2 linked regions of the Dinghuibacter silviterrae genome follow. The protein of the gene in region 2 interacts with the protein of the main gene of each other region in a pairwise test. Links are inferred from orthologs where the notes say so. Each region holds a gene or a part of one and is shown on either strand. Other genes may lie near its edges.

What was found. The genes of interacting proteins can lie anywhere in the genome.
Region 1: the proteins of EDB95_RS13515 (region 2) and EDB95_RS26795 interact in binary tests that used the Escherichia coli proteins (3 or more experiments, as listed by UniProt). The link is inferred for Dinghuibacter silviterrae from one-to-one orthologs.

Annotation. Positions count from the first base shown.
Region 1 is NZ_SODV01000002.1:2,393,924-2,400,773, forward strand. Bases 2,458-5,189 are described here. They hold EDB95_RS26795 (5-formyltetrahydrofolate cyclo-ligase), read right to left. Parts: upstream 4,243-5,189; coding sequence 3,673-4,242; downstream 2,458-3,672. Other genes in these bases: rnr (ribonuclease R), read right to left, coding at 2,458-2,619; lpxK (tetraacyldisaccharide 4'-kinase), read right to left, coding at 2,616-3,686; bioD (dethiobiotin synthase), read right to left, coding at 4,274-4,891; EDB95_RS26805 (RsmD family RNA methyltransferase), read right to left, coding at 4,893-5,189. Also shown: EDB95_RS26780 (polyprenyl synthetase family protein), read right to left, coding at 1-334; more of rnr, read right to left, coding at 352-2,457; more of EDB95_RS26805, read right to left, coding at 5,190-5,501; EDB95_RS26810 (DUF3822 family protein), read right to left, coding at 5,492-6,337; EDB95_RS26815 (MATE family efflux transporter), read left to right, coding at 6,370-6,850. UniProt on the Escherichia coli protein: Involved in the removal of 5-formyltetrahydrofolate.
Region 2 is NZ_SODV01000001.1:3,111,619-3,118,626, forward strand. Bases 2,543-5,432 are described here. They hold EDB95_RS13515 (nucleoside-diphosphate kinase), read right to left. Parts: upstream 4,251-5,432; coding sequence 3,834-4,250; downstream 2,543-3,833. Other genes in these bases: EDB95_RS13510 (DUF3857 domain-containing protein), read right to left, coding at 2,543-3,754; EDB95_RS13520 (DHH family phosphoesterase), read left to right, coding at 4,340-5,380; EDB95_RS13525 (FKBP-type peptidyl-prolyl cis-trans isomerase), read left to right, coding at 5,400-5,432. Outside these bases: EDB95_RS13505 (transglutaminase-like domain-containing protein), read right to left, coding at 1-1,825; more of EDB95_RS13510, read right to left, coding at 1,829-2,542; more of EDB95_RS13525, read left to right, coding at 5,433-6,440; EDB95_RS13530 (hypothetical protein), read left to right, coding at 6,529-7,008. UniProt on the Escherichia coli protein: Major role in the synthesis of nucleoside triphosphates other than ATP. The ATP gamma phosphate is transferred to the NDP beta phosphate via a ping-pong mechanism, using a phosphorylated active-site intermediate.

The DNA.
Region 1 (6,850 bases), on a different replicon or contig from region 2:
TCAGCATCACGTCCCCGGCCAGGAGGGCGCTGTTCTCGCCGTATTTGGCGTGCACCGTGGCCTGGCCGCGCCTGAGCGGGGCCTTGTCCATGATGTCGTCGTGGATCAGCGTGAAATTGTGGAAAAGCTCCAGGGCCGTGGCTACCTCGAAGGCGTCCGGGCGGATGTCGTCGAAGAGCTCGTTCCCCATCAGGCAAAGGACCGGCCGGATACGCTTGCCCCCGATGCCCAGGATGTACTCAGCCGGATCATAAAGGGTGGCGGGTGTTACCGGGAAGTGGCGGCGGGAAAAACGCGTTTCGAACTGGTGTAATAGGTCTTCAAAGCTAGTCATGTGCCGCAAATGTAGCGCTACTTTCCTTTTTTCTTGCCTTTCTTACTTTTTTTCGAGCCCGTGATGCCGCCGGGGCCCGTGGGGCCGTCAGGATAGTGGGTTTTCCCCTTTTTGCCACTGTCGCGCGCGGGTTTGGCGGCCTTGTCGCCTCCCGTGCCGGAACGCTTCGCACCGTCGCGCGCGGGCTTCGCGGATTTGTCACGCCCACCGCCGGGGCGCCCGCCGCCGCCATCATGTCGCGGCTTGCCGCCGCCGCGCGCCCCGCCAAAGCGGCTCGCGCCCCCACGTGCGCCCCCAGCGTGCCCCGCCGACAGGCGACGCGCCCCTGCGGGCGCCCCCACGCCCTCCGCCGCCTCCGCCTCCGAAGGCGCCCACTCATAATCCAGCTGACGCTTGTCGAGGTTGGCGGCCACGACGCGGACGTGGACCTTATCGCCCATTCGGAATGTCCGCCCGCTGCGCCGCCCGGTCAGACAATAGTCCTCTTCGATATGCAAAAACTCGTCAAAGTCCAGCAGACTGTTCAGGCTCACCAGCCCCTCGCACTTCGTCGCCACCAGCTCCACCCAAAAGCCAAAGCTGGCCACGCCGCTGATCACGCCCTCGAAGGTATCGCCGAGGAACTGGCGCATATACTCGACCTGTTTGTATTTGTTGGCGGCCCTTTCGGTTTCCATGGCCGCGCGTTCGCGCTCGCTGGTGTGGCGGCACTTCTGGTCCATCTTTTTGTCCAGGGGCGGGTGTCCCTGAAGACAGCGTTCCAGGATGCGGTGGACCATGACGTCCGGGTACCGGCGGATGGGCGAGGTAAAGTGGCAATAATGGTCAAAGCCCAGGCCATAGTGACCGATGTCCTCGGTGGCGTAGATGGCCTTGGCCATGGTGCGGATCCCCAGTTGTTCCAGGACGTGTTGCTCGGGCCGTCCCTGGACGTCGCGGAGCATCGAATTAAAGGACGAAGCGATAGCGTCCGGGCTGGACACATCGAACTTGTGGCCGTATTTCGCGGCGAAGGCCGCAAAGGGTTTTAGCTTCTCCTCGTCCGGTGTGTCGTGAACCCGGTACGGGAAGGGCACGGGCTCACCGTCGATTTTGTATTTGGCAACTGCCTCGGCGACCGCCTTGTTGGCTAAGAGCATAAACTCCTCGATCAACTGGTGCGCCTCCTTGCTTTCTTTAATGACGATCCCCGTGGGCTTGCCGCGCTCATCGAGGATAAACCGGACCTCTACGCTGGAAAAGTTGATCGCGCCGTGTTCGAGGCGTTTCTTCCGGAACTGCTGGGCGAGTTTATTCAACAGCAACACTTCTTCGGCATGAGGACCGTCCTTCGTCTCAATGACCTCCTGGACCTCCTCGTAGGTAAACCGGTGATCCGAATGGATCAGGGTCTTCCCCAGCCAGGTGTCTTTGATTTCTCCTTTGGCATTGATCTGAAAAACCGCCGCAAAAGTATATTTATCCTCATGCGGCCTCAGCGAACAAAGCTCGTTGGAGATCCGTTCCGGCAACATCGGAAGGACGCGATCGGGTAAGTACACCGAGGTGGCGCGCTGGTAAGCCGACTTGTCCAGGTCGGTATCCGGCTCGACAAAGTGGCTGACGTCCGCGATATGGACGCCGATCTCGTATAAGTCTTTTTTGACGCGCCGGAAAGAAAGCGCGTCATCGAAATCCTTGGCGTCGACAGGATCGATCGTGAACGTGAGGACCGGACGGAAATCGCGCCGCCGCTTGACCTCCTCTGCGCTGATGGTATCGGGCAGCCGGAGCGCCTGCTCCAGCACCTCGTCTCCAAATTCCAGGGGAAACCCTTTTTCAAGCAACAGCTCCTTCATCGCCATGTCGTTGGCGTCCTCGGGGTTCAGGATGGCGATGACCTCGCCCACGGGTTTACGTTCGCCTTTATTCCAGGAGGTCATCCGGACGACGACGCGATCGCCGTTGGAAGCGCCGCCCAGGTGCTCGGACGGGATAAAAAAGTCGGGTATCGGTTTCTGTCCGTCCGGCACAAAAAACGCCTGCTGGCGAATGTCGAGCCGGCCGATAAATTCGGTTTGTTTTCTTTCCAGGACTTCCGCGATCCGGCCTTCGGTGCGTCCCCCGGCCTTGGCGGAAGTCACTTCCACCCGGACGGTATCCCCGTGAAAGGCGGTGTTGAATTCAGTGGGCCGCACGAGAATGTCCCGTTCCAGGCCCTCCACGATCACATAACCGATGCCCGAGCGGGCTATATCGAGGGTTCCTTTATACGTGTTGGTGGTGTTTTTCTTCTTTTTGTTCATACGTGAAAATTGTCAATAAATGTAAGAATGGATGCGTGAAAGGCATCCCGCTCCCCAAAAAGGATCCGGTGCCGGACGGGGAGCACGAAAAGCGGCAGGTTCTCCAGCTCCTGTTGAAATTTCAAAAGCCGGACGCCGTCCTTTTCGGTGGTCAGTAAAATCTTTTTCCCTGAAGACATTTGCTCGAAACGGCGACGCATCGCCCTCAGGTCATCTATGGTAAAAATATGATGATCATTATAGGCCTGCACCTCGAAGGAAGCCGTTTCCGCCTCCAGGTAAGCCTTCAGGGGTTTCGGGTTGGCGATTCCGCAGACCAGCAGGACCTCCATATCCTTCTCCAGCGGACAAGGATGGTTGTCGATGATGTGGTACGGCTGCCCGTATTCCAGCGTCGCAAAAAATACGCGCTGCCCCTCGCGCGGATGCAGCTCCTGGGTCACCGCCGCCCTTTCCTCCTCGCTAAGCCCCGGGGGGCACTTGGTCACCACGATCACCTGGGCCCTGCGTGCCGCGCATTTATGGTCCCTCAGATCCCCCGTCGGCAAATAAAAGTCCCGGGTATACAGGTTATTATAGTCCGTCAGGAGAATATTGAACCCAGGTTGAATCGCCCGGTGCTGGTAAGCATCATCCAGGATCACCACCTGTGTCCCCGGCCGGTCCTGCAGCAGTTGCGGAATGGCGACCAGCCGCTCCTCCCCCACGGCCACCGCCACCTTTGGGAATTTCAGATGGAAAAGCATCGGCTCGTCCCCAATATCCAGCGCCGTCGTCCCGTCCCCCGCCAGGATATACCCCCGGGTTTTCCGCTTGTACCCCCTCGACAGGGTCGCCACCTGGTAGCGGTCCTGGAGCAGACGAAGCAGGTATTCCGTCATGGGTGATTTACCCGTCCCGCCCACCGACAGGTTCCCCACGCAGATCAGCGGCAGGTTAAACGAAGCCCCTTTTAGGATATTCCGGTCGAAAAGCTTGTTGCGTACCCAGACTACCGCTCCATATATACAGGCCACCGGCAGCAGGATAAAGCGGATCGATTGGAAGGTTAGATTATACAAATTCATACAACTGCGTCGGGGTAACACCAATGGACAAAGGTACGTCAAATTCCCCGCGGTCCTCCAGCCGGGGCATTGGTTCAAAAAGGCTCAGCCCCACCTTCAGGACGTCCGGCCGGCACTGCGCCAGGAACCGGTCATACATTCCGCGTCCATACCCGACGCGAAACCCGTCCCTGTCGAAGATCAGCAAAGGTACGATCACCAGGTCGACCGCCCCCGGAATCACCCGGATCCCCTCCACGGGCTCCGGGATACCATACGCGCCGGGAGCAAAAAAGGTGCCGGTATCCCACACCAGGTGTTCCAGGTCCGAGGAGCCGCTCACCCTCGGAACCACCAGCGTCAGCCCCGGAAACAGCGCCTCCAGGTGCCGCACAAAAGGCTGGGTATCGATCTCCCCCTTCGCCAGCAGCGGTCGATATACATGGACGACTTTTAAGGGAGGAAAAGTGATGCGTTCAAACTGTGACAACAGCCCGGCCGACATCGTTTCACGCTCGGCCGCCGTCAGGCGAACCCGCTCCTGCAGGTAATATGTCCGGGCTTCCTGTTTGGTCATCTCTTCAAATTTTTGTCAGGCGCCGCGCGCTTCACCGCCCCAGCGCCCCCAGCAGCCCCGGCCGGACTTCGTCCGCGAGGCGCCGCACAAACGCCGCGTCCGGATTCGCCGTAAACGGCATGCGCCCCAGGATCGAATACCCGCTCCACCGTGCGATATCCTCTTCGTAATCCCCAAAGCGGTCGTTAAAGATCCACCCCGCGACATCCAGCCCCGCCGTCCGTGCTACCCGCGCCGTCAACAGGGAGTGATTGATGCTCCCCAGGTAGTTCCGGCTGACCAGCACCACCTTGGCGCCCAGCCGCATCGCCAGGTCGCCCATAAAGTCGTTCCCGTTGAGCGGCACCATCAGCCCCCCTGCGCCTTCCACCACGACATCCCCCGGGGGAAGTGCCGCCGCGATGCGCTCCAGGTCGATGGACACGCCCTCGTTCCGTGCCGCGATATGCGGCGAGGCCGGCAAGGCCAGCCGGTAGACTTCCGGGTGTATCCGCGGATGCGTCAACCGCGCGCCCACATACGCCGCGTCCGACTCGTCCCCGGTCTGTACCGGCTTCCAGTATCCGGCGCCCAACGCCTCGGCGACCACGGCGGCGGCCAGGGTCTTGCCTACCCCGGTCCCGATCCCTGTCACGAAAATAACGGCCATGTTATGTGCGGTTGATGAAAAAAGAAAACACCGTCGTCCCGTAGGAGCGCTCCTGGCGGAACAGGGGTTCGTTTTTGTAGCTGTTTCGGGGCGTATGTTCGAGGACGAACATGCCCTCGGGCTTGAGCAGCGGCGTCACCAGCCCCGGGAGGTCATCAATGTTACCGAGCGCGTAGGGAGGCCCGGCAAAAATAAAGTCGTAGCCCCCGCCGCCAGTCGCGACGTCTGCGGCTCCGCCGCGCGCCGCCGCGTCGCCGGAGGCCGCGCCCAAGGCGCCGTTGCGCGCACCTGCGAGAAACTGAAACACATCCACCCGCAACACCGTCAACCCTGAAATTCCCAGGGCTTCCGCCGTCGAGCGGATAAAATCCGCCATCGTCGGGTCCTTCTCTACAACCGTGAGCGAAGCCGCCCCGCGCGACGCCAGCTCATAGCTGATCGCCCCCGTCCCCCCGAAAAGGTCAAGGGTAACCGCTCCGGAAAGCTCGACGTTGTGCTGGAGGATGTTAAACAGCCCGCTTTTGGCGATGTCGGTCGTGGGCCGGGTGTGGGGCATGTGCCCGGGTGGTTCTATCTTTCTGCCTCCGAAGTCTCCGCTGATTATACGCATGCGGCCGCGGTTAAGACGGAAGTAAAATAGTGCGATGGATACTCCTTGAAATAGGGTGACAGGTGCCAGTCGGCTGCGCCGGCGTCGCAGGATACCTCCAGGAAATACTTTTCCACCTCCCTGTATACCCCCGAGCTTTTATCGATCATGCCCTGGAGTTGGACGGGGATGGCCTGTGTATCCATGTCAAAGGTCCGGACCAGTTGCAGCAACTGATACGTGACGTCCTCCGGGGAGGTATAGCTGTAGGTCTGCCCCAGCTTTAGTTCACCGCCCTGGAAGACGGTGATGACAAAACGGTTGGGATAAAAGACGACCCGGATACACTCCTCCACCTTCCGCTGGAAAAGCTCCCGGAGCTCCGGGGTCCGCTGGTGCCAGCATTCCCCCGTCTTGAAGTGACGCAGGACGCGGCCGTGCAGCCAGCGCGGGATCTGGTATAGATTATAAATAGAAGCCTCGGGGATCAGGTCGCTGAACACCAGCGCTTCATGCTGAAGCCCGAAAAGGGTTTCCATGATTTTTTCCTTGTACCACGTTTGGAACCAGGTCGCGGGGATCAGCGTCGCGTCGCCGTGCTGATAGAAGATAAACACTTTGTTCCAGGTCTTCATGAGCCAGGGGTATTTCTCTTCCAACATCTTCCAGGCGTTCGTCCAACTGGTTTCCTGCCAATCGCCGTAATGATGGACCGCAAGGTGGCCCACCACGAGCTGCTCCTTTTTGTGCAGGAGGCTGATGTAGAGTTCCTGTTCGCCTATTTGTAACATGAGCTGGTGCTCACCGGGAGGCAGGGACTCCACCAAAGGGGGCAATATGACGATGATCGGTTCCAAGACCGCAATAATAACGATAATTTCGCGACCAAATGGACCTACGCCTCAATATCTCCAACCGCCAGATCCTTTCCATCGCCTTGCCCATCAGCATGGCAATGATCATTCCACAAATCAATTTCATCACCAACAATATCTTTTTGGGGATGCTCGGCGAACGCGAACTCGGCACCGCTGGCATCACCGGGGTCTATTACCTGGTCGTGGCGGTCATCGGGAACGGGCTCAACAACGGGCTCCAATCCATCATTTCGAGACGCGCCGGCGAAAACAACATCGCCGCCATCGGCCGCACCTATACGCAGGGTTTGCGGCTGGCGCTGGTATTCGCGCTCGGCGGGATCGTCCTGACGTACCTCGTCACGCCCCACCTGATGCACTTTTTTCTCCACTCCCCCGACGTGGCGTCCGAAGCCGTCTCGTTCCTGCTCATCCGTGTCTGGGGACTGCCCTTCCTGTTTTGCTACCAGATGAGCAACGCCTTCATGGTGGGAACCAACCATAGCCGCTTCC
Region 2 (7,008 bases):
CATAGTCACTGGCAGGCACCATGCGGTCCTTCAGGATGATGGAGGTATAGGAATACACGGCTTTTTGAGTAGTATCGTACCAATAGTTCGATGTATAGCTGGCGTGGGGACAGGAAAATGTTCTGGCCTGGGGCAGCTCATCCACGACATACCCGGTGGGCAACTGGTAACAGGTCGTGTCGGATTCCTCGAAGGGGTGGTCGAAAAAATAGCTTTGCGTGCGGTTTTTGCTTTCGGGGAGGTGGGTCAGGTGGAGGTGGTAGATGTGCGGCCGCAGGAACATTTTATCGCCGGCGGTGAAGTCCGGCACCTTTTCGAATGCCAAAGCGATATGGGTCCGCAACAACGGGGAGTCGACCTGCTCCAGGTTGATGGTAAAGTCGTCGGGCTGGGGAAATTCCATTTCTTCCACGAGAAACCTTTTCTGGTCGTCGTGGTTTTGTTCGTACACGTAGCCGATTTCGTTATACCGGTCTTCACCCGTGGCCTTGATCGCGACCTCGGCTTTGCCGCTCCCGTCTTCGGACAGGTTTACCCTGGTAAACACGTCCCGGCGGGTTTCCATGGCCGTGGAAGAGGGTGTATGGACCAGGACGCCCCCGTTCTCGGTCAGCAGGAGCGCGTTCCGGTTTTCGGTGAAAGCACCTAAGACGCCAAAATCCGTGTGGTTGCTGGTGCATTCGAGCCAGACGGAGTCGTGGGGTTGGGGGATACAAAGAATCACGTGGTTGAACCTGTCCTGGGGAAAAGACGGGTCTACCGGTTGCGACAGATCACCATAGTTGACGAGGGCCGGGTAGCTTTTCACCCCGACGGCGGTCAGACACGCGCTTAGGTAACAGGAGAGACCCTTGCAATCACCGTATTTCTTTTTCTCCGTAAAAGTGGCGGGGAAGGCCTGGTCACCGCCTATACCCAGTTCTATCGCGACATACCGGAAGTTTTTCTGGAGGTAACGGTACAGGATACGCGCCTTGTCCAGGTCGGTGGGCGCGTCCTTGACCATGTTGAGGTACAACTGACGGCTGGCCTCGGGGAGCACGATCGCGTTCTTGTTGAGGTCATAGGCCCATTTACCAAAGGATTGCCAGGTCGTCATGTCGCCGGCATAACCCGCCAGCTCGAACTGGGTAGGCGCCATGTATATGGCGGGGCCCCAGTCAGCAGGCGCCCCCGCTTCGGAAGGGATCGTTTTGATCCCCGAAGCCGTCCAGGTATAAACATGGTCGTCCTTGCCGGCATCGGCTATGGTGGGCTCCAGGTGCGCATGATGGCCGTGATAACGAAAGGTCATGCTTTTGGGCAGGGTGACCGTAAGGGTCTCCTGCTGGATCGAGCCGTCTGCGTTGGACAGGTCGAATTCCGGGAATATTTTACTACCCTTATAGGCGAGGGTATAGTCCCGTTCCACGGTGATCGGGTAGGTGGCATCGTTGACCGAACAGTAGGTATAGATGCCGTCTTCCACCAATTCTTCCCCCCAGCCGGACTTCTCCATATCCTTTTGCCGGATGTGCTGCATCGGGCGGCCCAATGAATCGTACACGTATACATCCGCATCTTCCAACCTGGCCAGTGACGAGCCCCTGATACCAAACGAAAGCGCCTGCTTGCCGTGGGGATCGAGTACGGTGATCACCTCGTGCATGGAATACGTGGATTTGGACAAAGAGGAGATGACATAGCTTTCCCGGGACTCCCGGATGACGGTATGCGCGCCCTTGCGCAGCGAATCCGGAATCAGAGCGGTGGCGTAGTTGAATTGCGCCAGGCAACGGGCGCCCGCGAAAGCAAGCAATAGGGACAGGACGGCGGCTTTGACCATGAATCAACTGTTTTTTCGGATCACCACCTGTTCGTTAAGGGTGGCGAAAAGCTTTTTATAAAATTCCCGGAAGTCGTCGTACTCTTCCGTGAAATACACGGGTCTTTTAAACTCCAGGCTGATGCGATAGTTGATGTGGCTCCCGTCCGCCTGCATAAGTCTTTCCATGACGATGCTGGTGTCCTGCATGATCATGCGCATGTTTTTGGGCAGGGTCTCGAAGGTGTATCCATCGGGGATCGATACAGACCCCACGATCATGAAGTACCGCCGCGCGCCGAAATCGACGTCGGTGAAGCGGTGTTCGGCGACAAATGGATTTTTTTCAAGGCCGAGGAACAGGTTGGGGCTGAGAAAGGTATACTGCCCGGAGCTGCTGAGCTCGGAGGAAAAGTCCACGGTTTGTTTGAGAGGGAGGGAGTCGTTGTCCCTGTCCTCGACGGTCAGGCTGTCGACGTGGAGGCTGGAATAGGCCTTTGTGAAATAGGTGTCCTTGAAATGGTCCATGCCTTTTTTAAGGGTGGCGCAACGGTCGCTCCGACTATACCCAAAGCTGGAGATCGTGGCCGTGCCGCTGAATTTGTTCGTGGAATCCACGTCCCCGCTGAGGACGACGATGGTCTTGTACCGGTCCTGGTCATGGACCATCGTAATCCATTGGGGCGCGTCCTTATCCACCAGCATGCCACGGGTGTATTGTACCTCCTCCGGGATCATCCAGAAGGGGGTGTATTTGTCCGTGGCATCCATGACGTAGTTTTCGTCCCCGATACGGACGTACGCCATGGTTTCGTTGAACTGGGCGAGCAGGGGATAATAGGGGTTGGTATGCCCGTGGTCCCGGGTGCTGACGAGCAGGGGATGGGCGTCCAGACCGGCGTCCCGGAGGAGGTTGACCAGGAGAAGGTTGACATCCGCCGTCGACCCCGTCTTTTTGTCCCAGGCGGATTTGATGCCGTCGGAATACAACCGCATGTCTCCGTTCCAGTCCATATTTTTCTTCACATAATCATACACCGCGCCCATCCGCGACAGGCTGTCCTTCAGAAGGGACAGTTGCAGGTCCAGGTCCTTGGTATGGGGGACGTTTTTGTGCAACTGACCCCCGAAATCTTCATCGTCCAGGAGCTCCGTGCACAACTGGTTCCAGGTGGTGCGGTAGCTGTGGTCCGGTTCGCCCGGCTCCCGGATGGCGGAGAGCTGGAAGTCGATGTTTTGAAGATAGTCTCGGGGGGCGGACATATAGGGTTCATCCCTCAGGGCGGGGATGTTTTTCATGGTAAAGGTCTTCTGGGCCTCCTGGTACGTCTCGTCTTTCTCTTCCATGGGGAGGGTCCGGTGGACATGGTATGTAAATACCAACGCATAAGGGATCGAGATAAAAAACTGGCCATACCTGACCGGCATGTCTTCGTACTGAAAGTACCAGTTGTCGATGTCTCCGAAGTCCTTGGAGACCTTGAGGTATTTGTATTCGATGACGCTGCCCTTTTTCACATCCGGGAGCGTAAAAGCGATCTCCGAATAGGTTTTGTCCAGCGCTTTATTGTAAATGTTGGCCTTGTCCAGTTTGGATTTGACGATATTCCCCGCGGCGTCCAGGTTATAGGTTTCGCCGCTGATGTTGTCGATTTCGTCCCAACGGTCCTTCGAGTAATAATGGATCTTGATGTTGGCGTGTTCGACGCCTTTGTCCTTTAGGATTTTGATCCGGAACCGGTAGGCCGTCTGGAGATAGGGTTGTCCGTTCAGGACAAAGGTGGTTTCCCCGGTCTTGATCAGCACCACGGCGTCGGCCTCGGGGTCGAAGTCGCAGGTGGTCATGGTCAGATCGTCCTTGTCGATCTTTCCGTAGGCGGGGATGTCTTTTTGTCCCAGGGTCACCAGGGACCGGACGAGCAGGAGTATAAGCACGGACGCTTTTCGCATAGTCAGAGGGTTAAACTGGAACAATATAACAAAAAAAGGGAACGGTAGCCGTTCCCTTTTTACTATTTCGGAAGTGATCCTAAAAGCGTTCCAGACCGGAGAAAAAGAAGTCCGACTCGATCTTTGCGTTGTCGTCGCTGTCGCTGCCGTGGATGGCATTCCTGCCGATGCTTTCCGCGAAGCGTTTGCGGATCGTCCCTTCTTCCGCCTGGGCAGGGTTGGTCGCCCCGATCAGTTGACGGAAGCCGGCCACCGCGCCTTCCTTTTCCAGGATGGCGGCGATGATGGGACCGCTGCTCATGAACTCCACCAGCTCCCCGTAGAAAGGCCTTTCCTTGTGGACGGCATAGAATTCGCCGGCCCTTTCCGGGCTCAGCTGGGTGAGTTTCAGGGAAATAACCTTGAAACCCGCCTTGATGATCTGGTCCAGGATAGCCCCGGCGTGTCCATTACTCCAGGCATCGGGCTTGATCATGGTAAAAGTTCTGTTGCTCATATTATGATATGATAGTGATTTGGGCGGCAAAACTAAACAAATTTGGGATTCTGCGGCTTAAATTAGATATTCGCTGCCGTTTTTATCGCGTGAAACCTATTTCTGAGATATACGGCGAACTGGACAAACAGCGCCGGAAGGTGGTGATCACCATGCACCAAAAACCGGATGCGGATGCCCTGGGGTCCGCCCTGGGGCTGTACCATTTCCTGGTCCGGTTGGGGCATGAGGTGACCGTGATTTCCCCCACCAACTGGGCCCGTTTCCTGAGCTGGATGCCGGGCGCCGACCGCGTCCTCGACTTCGAAGGCATGCAGGACAAGGCCATGGCCGTCCTCCAGGAGGCAGAATGGATTTTCTGCCTGGATTTCAACATCCTTTCCCGGACCAAGCGCATGGGACCGGTGATCGAGGGGCTGGCGTGCACCAAGATGCTGATCGATCACCACGAGGAGCCCCAGGAGGCCCAGTTCCAATACGGAATCAGTCTCCCTTCCAAAAGCTCCACCTGTGAGATGGTCTATGACTTCATCATCCATTCCGGGCACGGGGACCTGATCAACGAAACCATCGCGGAATGCCTCTACGCCGGGGTCATGGCCGATACGGGTTCTTTCCGTTTCCCCGTCACCACCGCCGCCGTCCACCGCATGGTGGCCGACCTCAAGGACCGGGGTTTGAAACACTGGCTGGTCCACGAATACGTCTACGACAACTTCCTCGAAAACCGCCTCCGGTTTATGGGACACGTCCTGCTCAACCGGATGGAGGTCTTTTATGAATACAACGCAGCCCTCATTACCATCCCGAAAAGCGACCTGCTCCGTTTCGAGATCCAGACGGGAGATACCGAAGGGCTTGTCAACTATCCCCTCAGCATACAGGGGATCCGCCTGGCTGGCCTGGTCATCGACCGGGATGAAGAACGCAAGTGGTCTTTCCGGAGCAAGGGGGATTTCGACACCAATACGTTTGCCCGGAGGTATTTCAGCGGAGGGGGTCACTTCAACGCGTCGGGCGGCCGGAGCACCGACTCCCTCGCCCAAACCGCCGCTCTTTTTAAAAAAGCCCTCCAGGAGAACATCGAGGCGCTCCAGACCGAATACCCCCTATCACTCAACAACGAATAAGAATCAATAAATATCCACCATGCAAAAATTTGCTTTGTTTTTTATGGCTGCCGCTGTCATCGCCGGCAGCACAAGCTGTAAAAACGCGGGTTTCAATAAGGCCGAGCACGGAACCTGGTACAAGATCATCCACGGGGCTTCTGATACGGGTTCTTATGCCATGAACGGGACCGTCATCAAATTCGACATCACGTTCAAGTATGGAGATTCGGTCCTGAGGACCACGGTGGGCCAGATGCCCGCCTATGCACCGGTGGATTCCGCGCGTCTCCCCGAACCCTATTACCGGATCTTCAGCAAGGTCCGCGCAGGGGACAGCGTGGTGGTCAAACAACTGACCGATTCGATCTTCCACAACCAGCCCATGCCGGCTTTTGCAAAGAAAAACAATTACATCACCTCCTTCTTCAAGATCCGCGCGGTCTTCCAGAACCAGGCAGAAGGGGAAGCCGACGCCAAACAAGAGGGCGAGCTGATCCGCCAGCAGGATTCCATCAAGGCCATCGCCCAGCAAAAGCTCGACGACCAGACCATTGAAGCCTACCTGGCCAAGAACAACATCAAGGCGACCAAATCCCCTAAAGGGACGTATGTCGAGATCCTCGACCCCGGCACCGGTTCTGCCATCGACAGCTCCAAGGAAGTCGGCGTGAACTATACCGGCCGCACCCTGGGCGGTGACGCATTCGATTCCAACACCGACTCCACCTTCCACCACAAGGGCGATACCCTGAAGGTCAATATGAGCCTGTCTCCCAACAGGGGCGGTATGATCACCGGCTTTACCGACGGTATCCTCCTCCTCCACAAAGGCGCCAAGGCCCGTCTGTATATCCCCTCCGCCCTCGGCTACGGTTCCTACGGCCGCGAGCCGAAGATCAAGCCCAACGAAAACCTGATCTTTGACATCGAGGTGCTGAGCGTTGACACCGTTCACCGCTATCAACCCATGGGGATGGGTCGTCCCGGTGGGGGGCTGACGCCGGAAATGATGGCGAAGATCCGCGCGATGCAGCAGGCGCAGGCGGCTAAGAAAGGCCAGGCGCCGGCGGGGCACTAAGCCGCGTTTCGCCGCGCTTTTTCGCACCGCGCGGTGCCGCGCGATTTTAACTTTTCAGCTACGTTTCAGATAGTATTTTGGCAGAGGTATGCAACGACCTCTGCCCTTTTTTTTGCTCCTCTTCGCGCCGGTGCTTTCGCCCGCGCAGGTGACCCTGCACAAGCTTCTTTTGAAAATACCGCCGCCGCCCCGCGGGGTCGCCACCACACCGTTCCGGAGCGTACAGGTCCTGGACAACCGGCTTGATACATCCTTTGTGTATACCATAGAGGACGGACACTATCCCGTCCGCCGCGTGTCTTTTGCCGGCCCGGCGGAGCAGGTGCTGGAGGGTTGCATGCAGGGTTGGCTCAACCGGCTGACCCGTGGAACGGACGACCTCCTGGTCAACATCCGGCAACTGTCCATTCCAAACGACCCCGATCTGGGCATGGTGCTGATCTTTTCGGCGGACGCCTACCTACGCACGCCGGAGGGGCTTTACCAAAAACTGGTGCACGTCAGCCGCAGGTTTCCCTACGCCCGCAACGGTCATACCCACGCCATTGCCCGGGTATCCACCGAGTTG